One region of the Clostridium chromiireducens genome, then DNA from elsewhere that is predicted to be linked to it. Evidence: riboswitches for the same ligand, from Rfam matches in the RefSeq annotation. Region 1 holds a riboswitch; the other holds the start of a gene.

Evidence for each region. Region 1 has a riboswitch for cyclic di-GMP ahead of D2A34_RS07310 (sugar transferase). Riboswitches for the same ligand answer to the same signal wherever they lie in the genome.
Region 2: it holds a riboswitch for cyclic di-GMP, as region 1 does, so the genes downstream of both, D2A34_RS18250 (methyl-accepting chemotaxis protein) here and D2A34_RS07310 (sugar transferase) in region 1, are expected to answer to the same signal.

What each region holds. Positions count from the first base shown of each region.
Region 1 covers NZ_QXDJ01000002.1:448,517-455,039, reverse strand. Annotated here, with positions in the region: gene D2A34_RS07325 (glycosyltransferase) at 1-1,198, opposite strand, end outside; gene D2A34_RS07320 (mannose-1-phosphate guanylyltransferase) at 1,231-2,277, opposite strand; gene D2A34_RS07315 (NAD-dependent epimerase/dehydratase family protein) at 2,289-3,266, opposite strand; gene D2A34_RS07310 (sugar transferase) at 3,277-3,951, opposite strand; cyclic di-GMP riboswitch class II at 4,070-4,153, opposite strand; gene D2A34_RS07305 (tyrosine-protein phosphatase) at 4,242-5,003, opposite strand; gene D2A34_RS07300 (CpsD/CapB family tyrosine-protein kinase) at 5,015-5,740, opposite strand; gene D2A34_RS07295 (YveK family protein) at 5,752-6,450, opposite strand.
Region 2 covers NZ_QXDJ01000004.1:533,222-539,744, forward strand. Annotated here, with positions in the region: gene D2A34_RS18235 (galactose ABC transporter substrate-binding protein) at 1-424, shown strand, start outside; gene D2A34_RS18240 (helix-turn-helix transcriptional regulator) at 473-1,411, opposite strand; gene D2A34_RS18245 (VOC family protein) at 1,539-1,991, shown strand; gene D2A34_RS18250 (methyl-accepting chemotaxis protein) at 2,213-3,943, opposite strand; cyclic di-GMP riboswitch class II at 4,113-4,194, opposite strand; gene D2A34_RS18255 (GNAT family N-acetyltransferase) at 4,318-4,800, opposite strand; gene D2A34_RS18260 (GNAT family N-acetyltransferase) at 5,093-5,497, opposite strand; gene D2A34_RS18265 (GNAT family N-acetyltransferase) at 5,625-6,158, opposite strand; gene D2A34_RS18270 (CatA-like O-acetyltransferase) at 6,237-6,523, opposite strand, start outside.

The DNA.
Region 1 (6,523 bases):
GTTCTTGTGCTCTATTTGATACTTTAATTATTAGATTTTCATCATTTAATAATTCTATTATCTTATCAGAAAATTCTTTGCTATCATTTGAAATAAATATATCTCTATTATTTATCGCATATATTCCTTCTGCTCCAATATCATTAGTTATTACCGGAACACCCATAGCCATCGTTTCCAAAATTTTAGTTTTTATTCCAGAGCCGTATGTTAATGGTGCAACTGCAACACTGCATTCTTGAACATAAGGTCTTATGTCTTCAACTTCACCTGTAATCTCAACATTATTATAATTTAAAAGTTCTTTTCTAAACTGATCTGGGCATCTCCCAACAATCCTGAATTTAACATTTGGAATTTTATTAATTATTTTCGGAAAGGTATTGTTTAAAAATGTTCTTACTGCATCCTTATTATGTGCTACATACATATTTCCTAGAAATACTATGTGTTTCTTCTTTTTAGTTTTATATACCTTTTTTGAAAAATAATCATAATCTACTCCTATTGTAATATCTAATGATTTATTTTCTGAAATAACTTTATTAAAATTTTCTGCTTCTATCTTTGATACAAATATTATACTTCTATAATATTTAGCAATACTAATTTCATATTTAGAAAGAAGGCTACCCTCCTTTTTTATTATAAACTTCATTACATATTTATTATCTATAAGATTATTTATGAATTCAGGTAATCTTTTAGAATATGCACCAACTGCATCCTTACTCAATGTACCACTATTAAGTTGTCTATCGTATCTTTTCGATAAAAGATCATCCATATCCAAAATTTTATTATATTTAGCTTCATCTAAATCCTTTAAGTATTCAGCGGTTCTAGCCATATCACATATAACTATATCTGGCTTATACTCCTCAATAACTTTATCTAATTTTCTTTTTGCTCTTTTAGAATAATATAATGAAACTTGTAAAGGCCAGCTATTCAAAATAATTGATTGAAATACTAAATTTTTAATCTTTTCAAATTTACTAGGAAGGTTACCATAGTAAACTTTCGAAATAAAATCTGGTTGTCCTATGTTTTTTTCATCTTCATCTATTAAAGAAAATAATCTTACTTCACAGTTATGTTGCTTAACTAATCCCTTACAATAATTATACAACACTACCTTTCTGCCATCATTAATCGGGTATATTAATCTGGTAGTAACAAATAATATCTTTTTCAACACTTATCTCCAATCTAATTTAAAATATCAGTTTAAATTATGTTCTGATAATCCCTGAGCTTCTCCATATAATCTTTATTAACTATATAAATGCTATCATCGGTTTCTAAAGTCATAACATCATCTATACCTATCATTACTATTCTCTTTCCATTATTAATAGCTATATTAGATTTAGATTCAATTACTCTTGCATTTCCATAAAGGATATTATCATTAATATCCTTTTCTTTATATCTCTCTACAGCTTTCCAAGTTCCAATATCATCCCATCCAATTTCACTCGGAATAACATAGATGTTTTTTGATTTTTCCAACACAGCATAATCTATCGATATAGATTCTGTTTCATGATATTGATCCTGTATAAAATTTTGTAGATTTTCTTCTTTTATATTTTCTATTTCATGGATAGCTTCATATGTACGTGGGGAGTATTTTTTTATTTCTTTTATTATAGTTTGAATTTTCCATAAAAATATTCCACCATTCCAAAGATAATAACCATCCTGTAAATATTCCTTAGCCTTAGCTTTATTGGGCTTTTCAACAAATTTATCAACCTTAAGTACTTCAAACATATAACTTTCTGCAATTTTACTATGATACTTTATGTATCCATACCCTGTCTCCAATCTACTCGGCTTCATTCCTAATGTTATTATTGCTTCTTCATTATTTTCTATAAAGTTATTTGCTTTATTTATTATGCTTCTAAATTTTTCTTCATCTTTTATCAAATGATCTGAAGGAAGTACAATCATGGTTGAATCTTTAAAATATCTTCCTATTACTAATGCGGATAATGTTATACATGGTGCTGTATTCCGTCCTTCTGGTTCAATTATTATGTTTCTTTGTGGTAGTTCCGGTAATTGTTCTTTTACCAAATCAACATAACTTTCTCCAGTACAAACAAATATTTTTTCTATTGGTATAATAGGTTTAATTCTATTTACAGTCATTTGTATCATACTTTCTTTACCTATTAAGTTAAGGAACTGTTTTGGTTTTTTTTCCGTAGATAATGGCCAAAATCTTGTTCCTTTTCCACCGGCCATTATTAAAGCACATATCATTATCTTCCCCCCTAAAAATCTATCCCATTTATTATATAAATTTTATTTTCTTCAATTTCTTTGTTTAAAATATACAACTTCTTATAGTACTCTATAGTTTCTCTAATTCCATTTTCAAAATCGTATTCAGGATTCCATCCTAAAAACTCCCTAGCTAATGTATTATCTAAATAACTATGCAAAATATCCCCTTGTCTTGACTGCTTATGAATAACTTCAACATCACTCTCAAAAATGTCTTTCATAGTTTGGAACAATCTATTCACTGTAACTGGAACATTAGTGCTAATATTAACTATTTTGTTATCGCCCTTACTCAATGCAAGTAAGTTTGCCTTAGCAATATCCTTAACATAAATAAAATCCCTAGTCTGTTCCCCGCTTCCATATATGACAGGTAACTTATTATTCAAAAATTTATCAATAAATATAGAAACAACTCCACCTTCTCCTTTAGGATCTTGTCTCATGCCATAAACATTAGAATATCTAAAAATTGTGTATCTAATATCACATAAATTACAAAATGTTTTAATGTAATGCTCAGGGGTATGCTTGGAAATTCCATAAAATGATATTGGCTCAACAGGATGCTTCTCATCAACTGGCAAATATTCTGGATTGCCATAAACTGCTGCTGAAGATGGGTAAACTATTTTTTTTACTTCATATTTTCTACAGCATTCTAATACATTTATAGTACCTATAATATTAATATTAGCGTCAAACCCAGGTTTTATTAATGAAGTTTGTACATCTATTTGAGCCGCAAAATGATATACAACTTCTGGCTCTTCAATTTGAAATACTAGCTTTAAAGCATCTATATTAGTGATATCGCACTTATAAAATCTGGCTTTATCATTTAAATTTTCTATCCTACCAGTGGACAAATTATCAATCACACAAACTTCATAGTTATTATTTACCAACTCATCTACTATATTGGAACCTATAAATCCTGCTCCACCTATTACTACTACTTTCATATCATTTCCCCTATCTTGCATGTTCATCACCAAATAACACTCCAACCGTCTTAAATACCAACATTACATCAACAAAAGTATTTCTTTCCTCAACGTACTTAACATCTAATTTCATCCAATCCTCAAAGCCGATATCATTTCTCCCAGATACCTGCCAGTAACAAGTAAGTCCAGGTTTTACCTCTAATCTTTTCATCATCCAATCTTCAAATTTCATTACTTCTTTCGGAAGTGATGGCCTTGGACCTACTAGACTCATTTCACCTTTAAATACATTGATTAATTGTGGCAATTCATCAATACTCGTTTTTCTAATAAACTTTCCGATTCTAGTTATCCTAGGATCGTCTTTCATTTTAAACATGGGACCAGTCATTTCATTTTTAGAAGTTAGCTTGTCCTTTAATTCTTCTGCATTAACTACCATTGATCGGAATTTATACATTTTGAATCTCTTACCATTCTTCCCCACTCTCTCTTGATCAAAAATAGCATTGCCTTCTGATTCCACTCTTATCAAAATAGCTACAACTAAAAATATTGGGCTTAAAATTATAAGTCCAACCAACGAACATATTACATCCATAGTTCTCTTTAAAAAACAATACCCTAATCTACCGCTTTCTTCTTCAGCAACTTGTTCTTTAAACAAAACTTCTTCCCTATTGAATTCTAATTGCTCCATTTCATTCACCCCTAATTTTTTTCTCATACTAAATTAGCAACAGCTTTTAAGATTCTATGCTTTTTATCAGAACTTATTCCTCTATAGTTATTTTCCCAATAAAAAGCAACCAACCAAAAACTGTTCAGGCCGGTTGCACTATTAACTCACCATATATAAAGTGCCCATATAAAATATACAGTTCACAGTTTCCTTATAAAGATTATACCATATATTACACCATTTGTTAACTTTAAACCCAGTATCCATCCTATTATTCGTGCTACATAATTAGACATGCCATGGTAAAATTACCTTTTAAAAAAGGAAAATATTGTTTTCTTTTCCCTAATTTTTTCACCAACAAATTCTATTCTGTCATTATCTAGCAATTTTTCAGAACTATCTTTAAGGATATCTTTTCTTACACTTTCATTTATTAACCCCAAAGCATTGTTAATGCCTGTATTTCTCTTATTAATATTATGTGCATCTGAACCTATAAAGTTATAAATGTTATTATTTAATAGCATATTGGCTGTTTTCTTAACATTTTCGCCAAATTTCCCTTCTATACTTCCGGCATTTAGTTGAAATAAATATCCTTCATTAATAAATCCATTAATAAGACTAGGCTTTTCTATAATAGGCTTATACCTTTCAGGATGAGCTATTATTGGAACAATGTTTCTAACTTGAAGTTCATAAAGAATATCAAATATATTTTTGTCAAATTTATGCATCGGAAATTCAATAAGCATATATCTTGAATCGTTTATTGTTCCTATCTTTCCTTGTATGTAATAATCTATTATATTTTCATTAAAGTATACTTCCTGTCCGCTATATACTTTAACATCTATTTTTTCCTGTTCTAGTATCGTATTAATTTCTTGTACGTAATTCTTTATCTCATCAATTGTCGCCTCTCCATATTCAAGTAAATAGTGAGGTGTAGCTACAATTTCTTTAGTTCCATCTTTCTCTGCATTTCTAAGCATATCTAAAGTCATTTCCATACTCTTAGATCCGTCATCAATTCCTGGTATTATATGTGAATGAATATCTATTATCATATTTACTCCTATTTCGCTTCTTTACTTTCATCACTACTTCCATAATAATAATAGTATTTACCTCTAGTATTCTCCACTGCATGTAACACAGTTCCTAATATATTAGCTCCAACCTTAGTTAATAAATTTTTCGCTTCAATTACTGACTCCCTGCTAGTTCTTTGGGCTCTTATTACAAGTATAGTCCCGTCTGCTTTTGTCGAAAGAATTTGAGCATCTGTAACTGCTTGAAGTGGTGCACTATCAAGAATTACTATATCGTATTTTTCTCTTAATTTTTCTATTAAATTAGTCATAGATACTGATGACAGCATTTCTGAAGGATTAGGTGGAATTTTACCTGATGTTAATATATCAAGATTTCCATTACGGTTTTGTATTACATCTTCTATATTTTCTTTTCCTATAAGTACTTCTGATAAACCACTTAAATTAGATATTTTAAAGTTCTTATGTACAGAAGGCTTTCTCAAATCGCAATCTACTATTATAACTTTTTTATCATTCTGAGCAAAAGATAAGGCTAGATTTCCTGATACTGTAGACTTTCCTTCTGCTGCTTCAGCACTAGTAATTACTATTGTTTTTATAGCTTTATCAAATGATGAATATTGTACATTTGTTCTTAAGGTCCTATAAGCTTCAGATACTATAGACTTTGGTTTTTTTTCCACTACAAACCCTTTGTAATCTTGATTAGCTACAGCCTTATGCAGTCTTTTCGTTTTAAACATCTCTCATCCCCCTATTCCAAGTCATCAGGAATTGCACCAATAACAGGTATTCCTAATATTTGTTCTACTTGATCCTTATTCTTAAAAGTATTATCTATAAATTCTAATAAAAACGATAACCCAACACTAATCATAAGTCCAACTAAAAATGCAATAGCTATATTCATTTTATTGTTAGGACTAGCTGGACTTTCTGGTAATTTTGCCGGCTCGATTACTTTAACATTTCCATTTGGTATAAGATCTGTAGATGTTTTAATAAATTCACTAGTAATAGCATCTAATACATCTTTACTCAATTCCCTATCTTTACTTATATATTTTATTTCTAAAATTTGCGTATTCGCTGTCGGTGTAACAGTAAGATTACTTAAAATTTCTTCTGAAGTTGTATTTAAATTTGATGCATTAATAGCTTTTTCAACTAAAGCATTTGTCTTTATAACTTCTGCATATGTCTTTAATAACTGTTGATACATTTGAATATCACTATTATTATAATTCTGATCTTTACTATCTGTTCTCTCTTTTCCAATGAAAACTTTTGTGTTAGCTTCATATTTAGGTGCAATTACAAAAATACTAATAATTCCTACCATTAAAGTTGTAAGCAATGTTATGGAAAGTATCATTTTCCATCTTTTTAATAAAATATCTGCTATTTCTTCAATTCTTATAAATTCTTCACTTCTTATATTTTCTTCATTCATCTGCTAAACTCCCTATTTCACTATTTTCACAATACTTGTCCTAAAGATTATTAATAACTAAGCTACTTAACTT
Region 2 (6,523 bases), on a different contig from region 1:
TGAAGCAGGAATAAAAACTCAGGAACTTTCATCGGTCACCTGCAACTTTCTAGAAGAATGTGCAAGGACTTCTATTGAATCACTAATTTTAAATTACTATGGCAAAATCGAAGCAATAATTGCTAATAGTGATTCTATGGCAATAGGTGCCATTAAAGCACTTCAAAAATACGGCTACAACAAAGGAGACATCTCTAAATATATTGCAGTTGTTGGAATTGACGCCTTGCCAGAGGCTAAAGAATTAATTAGGCAAGGTGCCATGACAGGTACTGTTGAGCAGCACCCACGTGAACATGCAGATGCAATTTATTCTATAGGAATGAATTTAGTTTCTGGCAAGTCTCCTCTCAGTGGCACAAATTATAAATTTGATGAAACAGGAATTGCAATCCAACTACCTTATTTTGAATATGTTAAATAAGTGTAATTCTTTAATTATATGGCTTAATATTTTTACTATAGATAAGTTTTAAATTTCTTCATAATGATTTAAAATCTTTTTAATTTTTTCATGAATAATGGATTTTAACGATTGTGGTTTAACTGACTTAATAGAAGTACCATATCTAAGAAAATATTCAGATATAAAGTCTTCTTCACCCTTATTAAAAAATCCCTTTATAATTGTCTTTGTTCCTAATTCTATTTTCATAGTGGGATAATTTTCCTTATAAAAAATATCTTTTGCACTATCTAAAATTTCTATTTCAAACTGAATACTTTTATCAGATTTGTAAAACTCTAAAGGAGAGTTTATTAATTTTTCAATTGGAAATTCTAACTTATCATTACTAAACTCTAATGAGGTTATTTTATCACATCTAAAAACTTTGTATTTATTACTATCAAGCTCTATTCCACTGGCATACCACTGTCCAAATTTAGAGGAAATCTCAAAAAACTGTATATGATAATTTACAGTTTTATTATTTTTCAAATACTTAATCTTACAACTTACTTCATTAATAACACTTTCTAGAATCTTATCTAAGAATTGACTAACACTATTATGCTTAGATGCTTCAAATTTTAAGACCTTTTTCATCTTATTAATTTCTTTTATTTGTTCTCGTGATAGGCAGCTTTCAAATTTTTCATTTAGTTTCTCTATACTTAAATGAAAAGGCGTAGACTCATATGCTTTAAGTGTGAGCATTGCAAAATATAAAGCGTATACCTCATCTATGGTAAATATAATAGGTGACAATAATCTATTTTTCAATATAACATATCTTCCGTATCTACCTTGCTCTGCGTAAATAGGCATTCCCAATTCTTCTAATGAACTAATATCACGTAAAGCTGTACTTTTTGAAATGTTATATTTATTCATTAAATCACTTAAATTAAAGTAATCAAAGTCATTTAAATATATCATCATATGGTTTAATCTTTCTGATTTTTTCATATATCCTCCATTGTAAAATTTTCCTGAATAAAGGTTTCATATTTTGACACCTTTAAGTATTATACTCTAATTATATCAATAATATAGTCATTGATATCTAATTAATTATACGAAGGAGATTAATATTATGAGTACAACACTAGAAATTGCTATTTTCCTTTCAATGAATGGAGAAGCACAAGATGCTATTAATTTTTACAAGAAACACTTTAATGCAGAACAGTTAATGATTGTAACATATGAAGACCTGGCAAAGATGGGCGATAAATCAATAGAAATTAATGACGAAAATAAAAATCACATCTCTCACTCTATTTTAAAAATAGGTAAGACTAAAGTTATGATGAATGAAAATCCAATGGATACTAACGAAAAGTACAAAGCTGGTAATAATACCTCGCTATGTGTTCAAAGTGCTGATTTGGAAGAAATCCAACAATTCTATAATAGCTTGATTACAGATGAAAGAGTTAGAATAATTGTACCATTAGCGAGTAATATATTTAGTAAAGCATATGGTATTATTGAAGACCCCTTTGGTATTCAAATTCAATTATGTTTTGATGAGAGGTTAAAGTAAAAATTATTCTTGTGATAAATAATAATTAAAAACTCTATCATAGTTATTGAAATATATACTAAGATAGAGTTTTTTTTACAATAGCACTTTAAATTATAATAATTTAAAATGCTTCAGCTATAGGTATAGTTTGTATTACCTTACACAAATAATTTAATAGATTTTTTTATGTACAATGGCATTATAATTAAAATGAATCCAAGCAATAAATATAAATATAGTTATATGCTAAAATTTAATACAAGACTATTTAAATGCTTCATACCATGTTTTAAATTCTCAGTTTCAATTTGCACATCATTTGAATTATTTTTTATATTTAATATTTTGTCAGCAACTTCACTTGTACCCGTTGAACATTCGTTATTTGCTGTTGATATTTCCTTTAATGATTCTGTTATGGTTTTTATTGATGCCAAAAGTTCCTCTGATGTTGCACTTAAATCTGATACTAGATTCTTTATGTACAAAGCATCTTTCTCATAGTTTTCTCCAACTAAAACTGACTCTTTATAACTATCTAAAACTTTTGTTTCAATATATGTTAATGTTTGCTTAGAGACATCACTAAGATTATTTACAGCCTCAAATATTATATCAACTACATTATGTATTTCATTTACAGTTATTTTTGAATTCTCTGCTAATTTTCTAATTTCTTCTGCGACTATAGAAAATCCTCTTCCAGCTTCTCCTGCTCTGGCTGACTCAATAGCTGCATTTAATGCTAAAAGGTTAGTTTGCTCAGAAATATTAAAAATTGCATTAGTAAGCATTTTGATCTTTTCAACACTTTTAATTTTATCTAGTGCTTCATTCATTGCTTGTTTAATTGATGAATGTGCTTCGGTAGCTTGCCTTTGAAGCATTACAGAACCATCTTTAAGTGCACTTGCCCTACTATTAATTTTATTAGCTGATATAGCTCCATCTTGTGCTTTATCAGATATATGTTCTACTGCTGTTTCTATTTCCTCGGAAATAGCATTTATTTCCTCGGTTGATGCAGCAGTTTCTTCAACCTCTGCTGACAATTCTTCAATTACAGCAGAAGCCTCTTCTAAATTCCCCGTAATTTTTATAATATTATTGCTAGAAATTGTGATAACATCATTTATGTTCTTTGTTTCCATCATTATAGCTTGTACAATTTCTTTTAAAGAATTATGCATTTCATTAGTAGCTCTTGTTATATCACCTAATTCGTCTTTTGAATCTAGCCACTTGTCAGGTATGCTTCCTCTAAGATTTCCTGTTGAAATAGATTGTATATGTTTTTTTAAGAATGATAAAGGAGATGTAATGCTCTTTATTATATACATACAAAATGCAACAACAGCTATAATTATAATGAAAGCTATCAAAATTGACATAATATAATCAAACTTAAGTTTATTATTAACACTTTCTTCAATTGATAAATTGTTCTTATTTGCAAGTTCTACGACTTTATCAATAGAATTTCTGTGATTATTATATAACTCTTCTAATTTATTATTTAATATAAATTTTGCATTCTCTTTATCTCCATTTTTTATACACGGAATAAATTCGTTATTTAAAACATTAAAATATTCCTCAGCTGATTTATATGAATCTTCCACAAAAATTCTTTTCATTTCACTTTCAGGTAAATCATTAACCCATAACTCGTGATGTTCATTATAGTAGCTTTCGAGTTTTTCTTCATATTTAGCTAGTTCTTCAATCTTACTTTTATCATCTTCATTTAATAATTCCAATGCTGTAAGATGTGATTCTATTATGTACTCTGGAGGTGGAAGTATATCTGATATTAGATCTTTCCCCATAATTATTTGTTTATATGTATATCCATTGATTTTTGTATCAGTTATAACTTTATTTGTATAAAATCCAAAAACTGAAAATCCTAAAATAAAAATAATAATTAACAAAAATAACTTATATTTAATCTTCATATCTTTTATCATAAATTTAGCCCTCAACTCACATGATTATTTTATGTTTTATTCCCCAATTCTTATTTGCTATTTCGTATTGTTGATTAAATCACCTCTTTCTAATCTCATTAATAATCAGTTATATTTGAAACTTTAAATAAAAAAGACCAACTTAAACTAATTAATAAAAAATAATTAGCTTAGATTGGTCGGTTGCACAACTAGCTCCAAATTCTTAAAGTGCCCAAATAAAAGAATTCTTCATAGCTCCCAAATCATATTTTTGACATAGTTACACATCATTATTTACTGGTTAAATATTGCAATATGTGAAATTTTATCACATTAACTTACAATAATCAACAGTTATTAATATGACTCAGTATCGAAATCCAAATTCAAATTTATGAAATTACCTTTTTTAAAATAAAGCTGCCTTCTTCTAAATCTTTCGGATTTTTTATTTCTATTACATGAAATCCGCACTTATTAACATAGAAATTATGATTCCTATGAGAAAAAATAGGCGTTTCAGTACTCCATACTCTTGTATTTGGATACATGCTTTCAATTTTACTCCAAACTTTTGTTCCAATCCCTTTATCCTCATAATCAGGATCAATAAATATATTCCCTAAATAATTTTCATCATTATCATTAATCCAAAGAATTGTGGCACCAATAAGAACATTATCTAAGTATATACAATAAGAAGTCGCTTCTTTATCTAATCCCCATTTCCTTAAAAATGACCCATCATCGTATCCTGGAGGCCCACCAGTTTCTTGTCCCAAATGAATTTTTGTATCATAATCAAAAGCTCTTTTCATTATGTTTATAAGACTCAAAATATCTTCTTCAGTCATTTTATCAAATTTTATATTCATATCTACTCACCCCACCAAATTACTATTTATAATACTTAACTTTAAACTCAAATTGATTATTTATTAGTTCAAGAAATATTTTTAATCGTGATTATAAGGTATATGTTCAGAACCGAAAAATTTAGTAATATCACTATTTATCATTTCTAAAATATTATCATTCACGAATTTCACGTTTTTTACCATTATAAATTAATTATAACATATTTTGTAAAGGTCTCTTTATATACTTATAAAATAGAAAGTTTTACTTACCACAATTTTGTGGTGAGCACTTTGTCACTTCTTCAAATTATAAATGTTTTAATAGGATAATTTCATAAGGTTCTCCTTCTGGCATAAAACCTCCTACTGTTTTGTATCCCAATTTTAAATAAAAGTGTTGCGAATATTCGTTAGAAGCTGTTGAAGTCATAACAACCTCATACTCTAACTTTCTCATTTCAATTTCCCAAAACTCAACTAATTTTTTTCCGTAACCTTTTCCTCTCTTACTTTCTAAAAAATAAAGCATGTTCATAAATGGTGTATTGTCCCAAAACAAGTTATATCTTAGCCACCCACAAAAATCATTATTTTCTTCTAGAATTAGCACTCTACCTAACCCTATAAGATTTTTTAATTCATTCATTTTAATATGCTTATCATATAATGAAATAATCTTTAAATCTTCTATTTCAGCAAATCTAATCCTCATTAAAAACCACTTTCTTTCTTGCTTATTTACTTACCTTTCTTCCAAACTGGCCATATCACCATAGTTTTATACCAAATAGACTTATATTTCCACTTATGTTATAGTTTTGTATGAAGTGCGGACAAAATCACTTATTCAAATCAATAGAATAAAGTACATGTTTCCTTAAAGGACTGCCCTCAATAATATTCGGATGTTCAAATTCCATAACCTTTATCATACCAATCTTCTTCATTACATTTTCTGATTCAATGTTTATTTTCGAAGTGAAGCTATATACTTTATTGAGTTCTAGTGTTTCTAATCCATATTTTAAACATGCCTTTGCTCCCTCTGTTGCAAACCCTTTACCCCATGCTTCATATTTAAGTCTCCAACCTATTTCAATGCACGGAGTAAATTCAGATTTGAAGTTTGCTAAGTGGAATCCAATAAAACCAATGAAATCATTATTATGTTTAGTTTCAACTGCATAAAGGCCATAGCCGAAATTTTTGAATTCATCTTGAATTATGTTGTAAAATCTATCTGTTTCCTCTTCAGTAAGTGTTTTATTAAAATATTTCATTACCATGGTATCCTTATTCATTATCCGAAATTCATATAAATCTTGTTCATTCCAATCCCGAAATACTAACCGTTGTGTTTCAAAATAAACCATGTTTTCCCTCCTTTGAAATAGCTATATTTAGCCGTCAATTATATGAACTTATAAGAGTATTGTGTAAATGCTTTGAATTTACTTTAAATATTGTTCTGGATTTAATGATATTTTCTCTACATATGCAAAGAATAATGAACAGTGGTATCCATCAGCAACTGCATGATGAACTTGGATGGTTACCGGCATAATAATTTTATTATTTTCTTCAAAGAACTTCCCCCATGTTACCATAGGAAACAGGAAAGGACTACTTCCTTCGTTGTTTACATTAAAAGATGTGTAATTAAACCAAGGCAGACATGAGACAATAAAAAAATTCTTTTGAAATTGTGTTTTAAAATTATTATCTTCTTTATGACTGT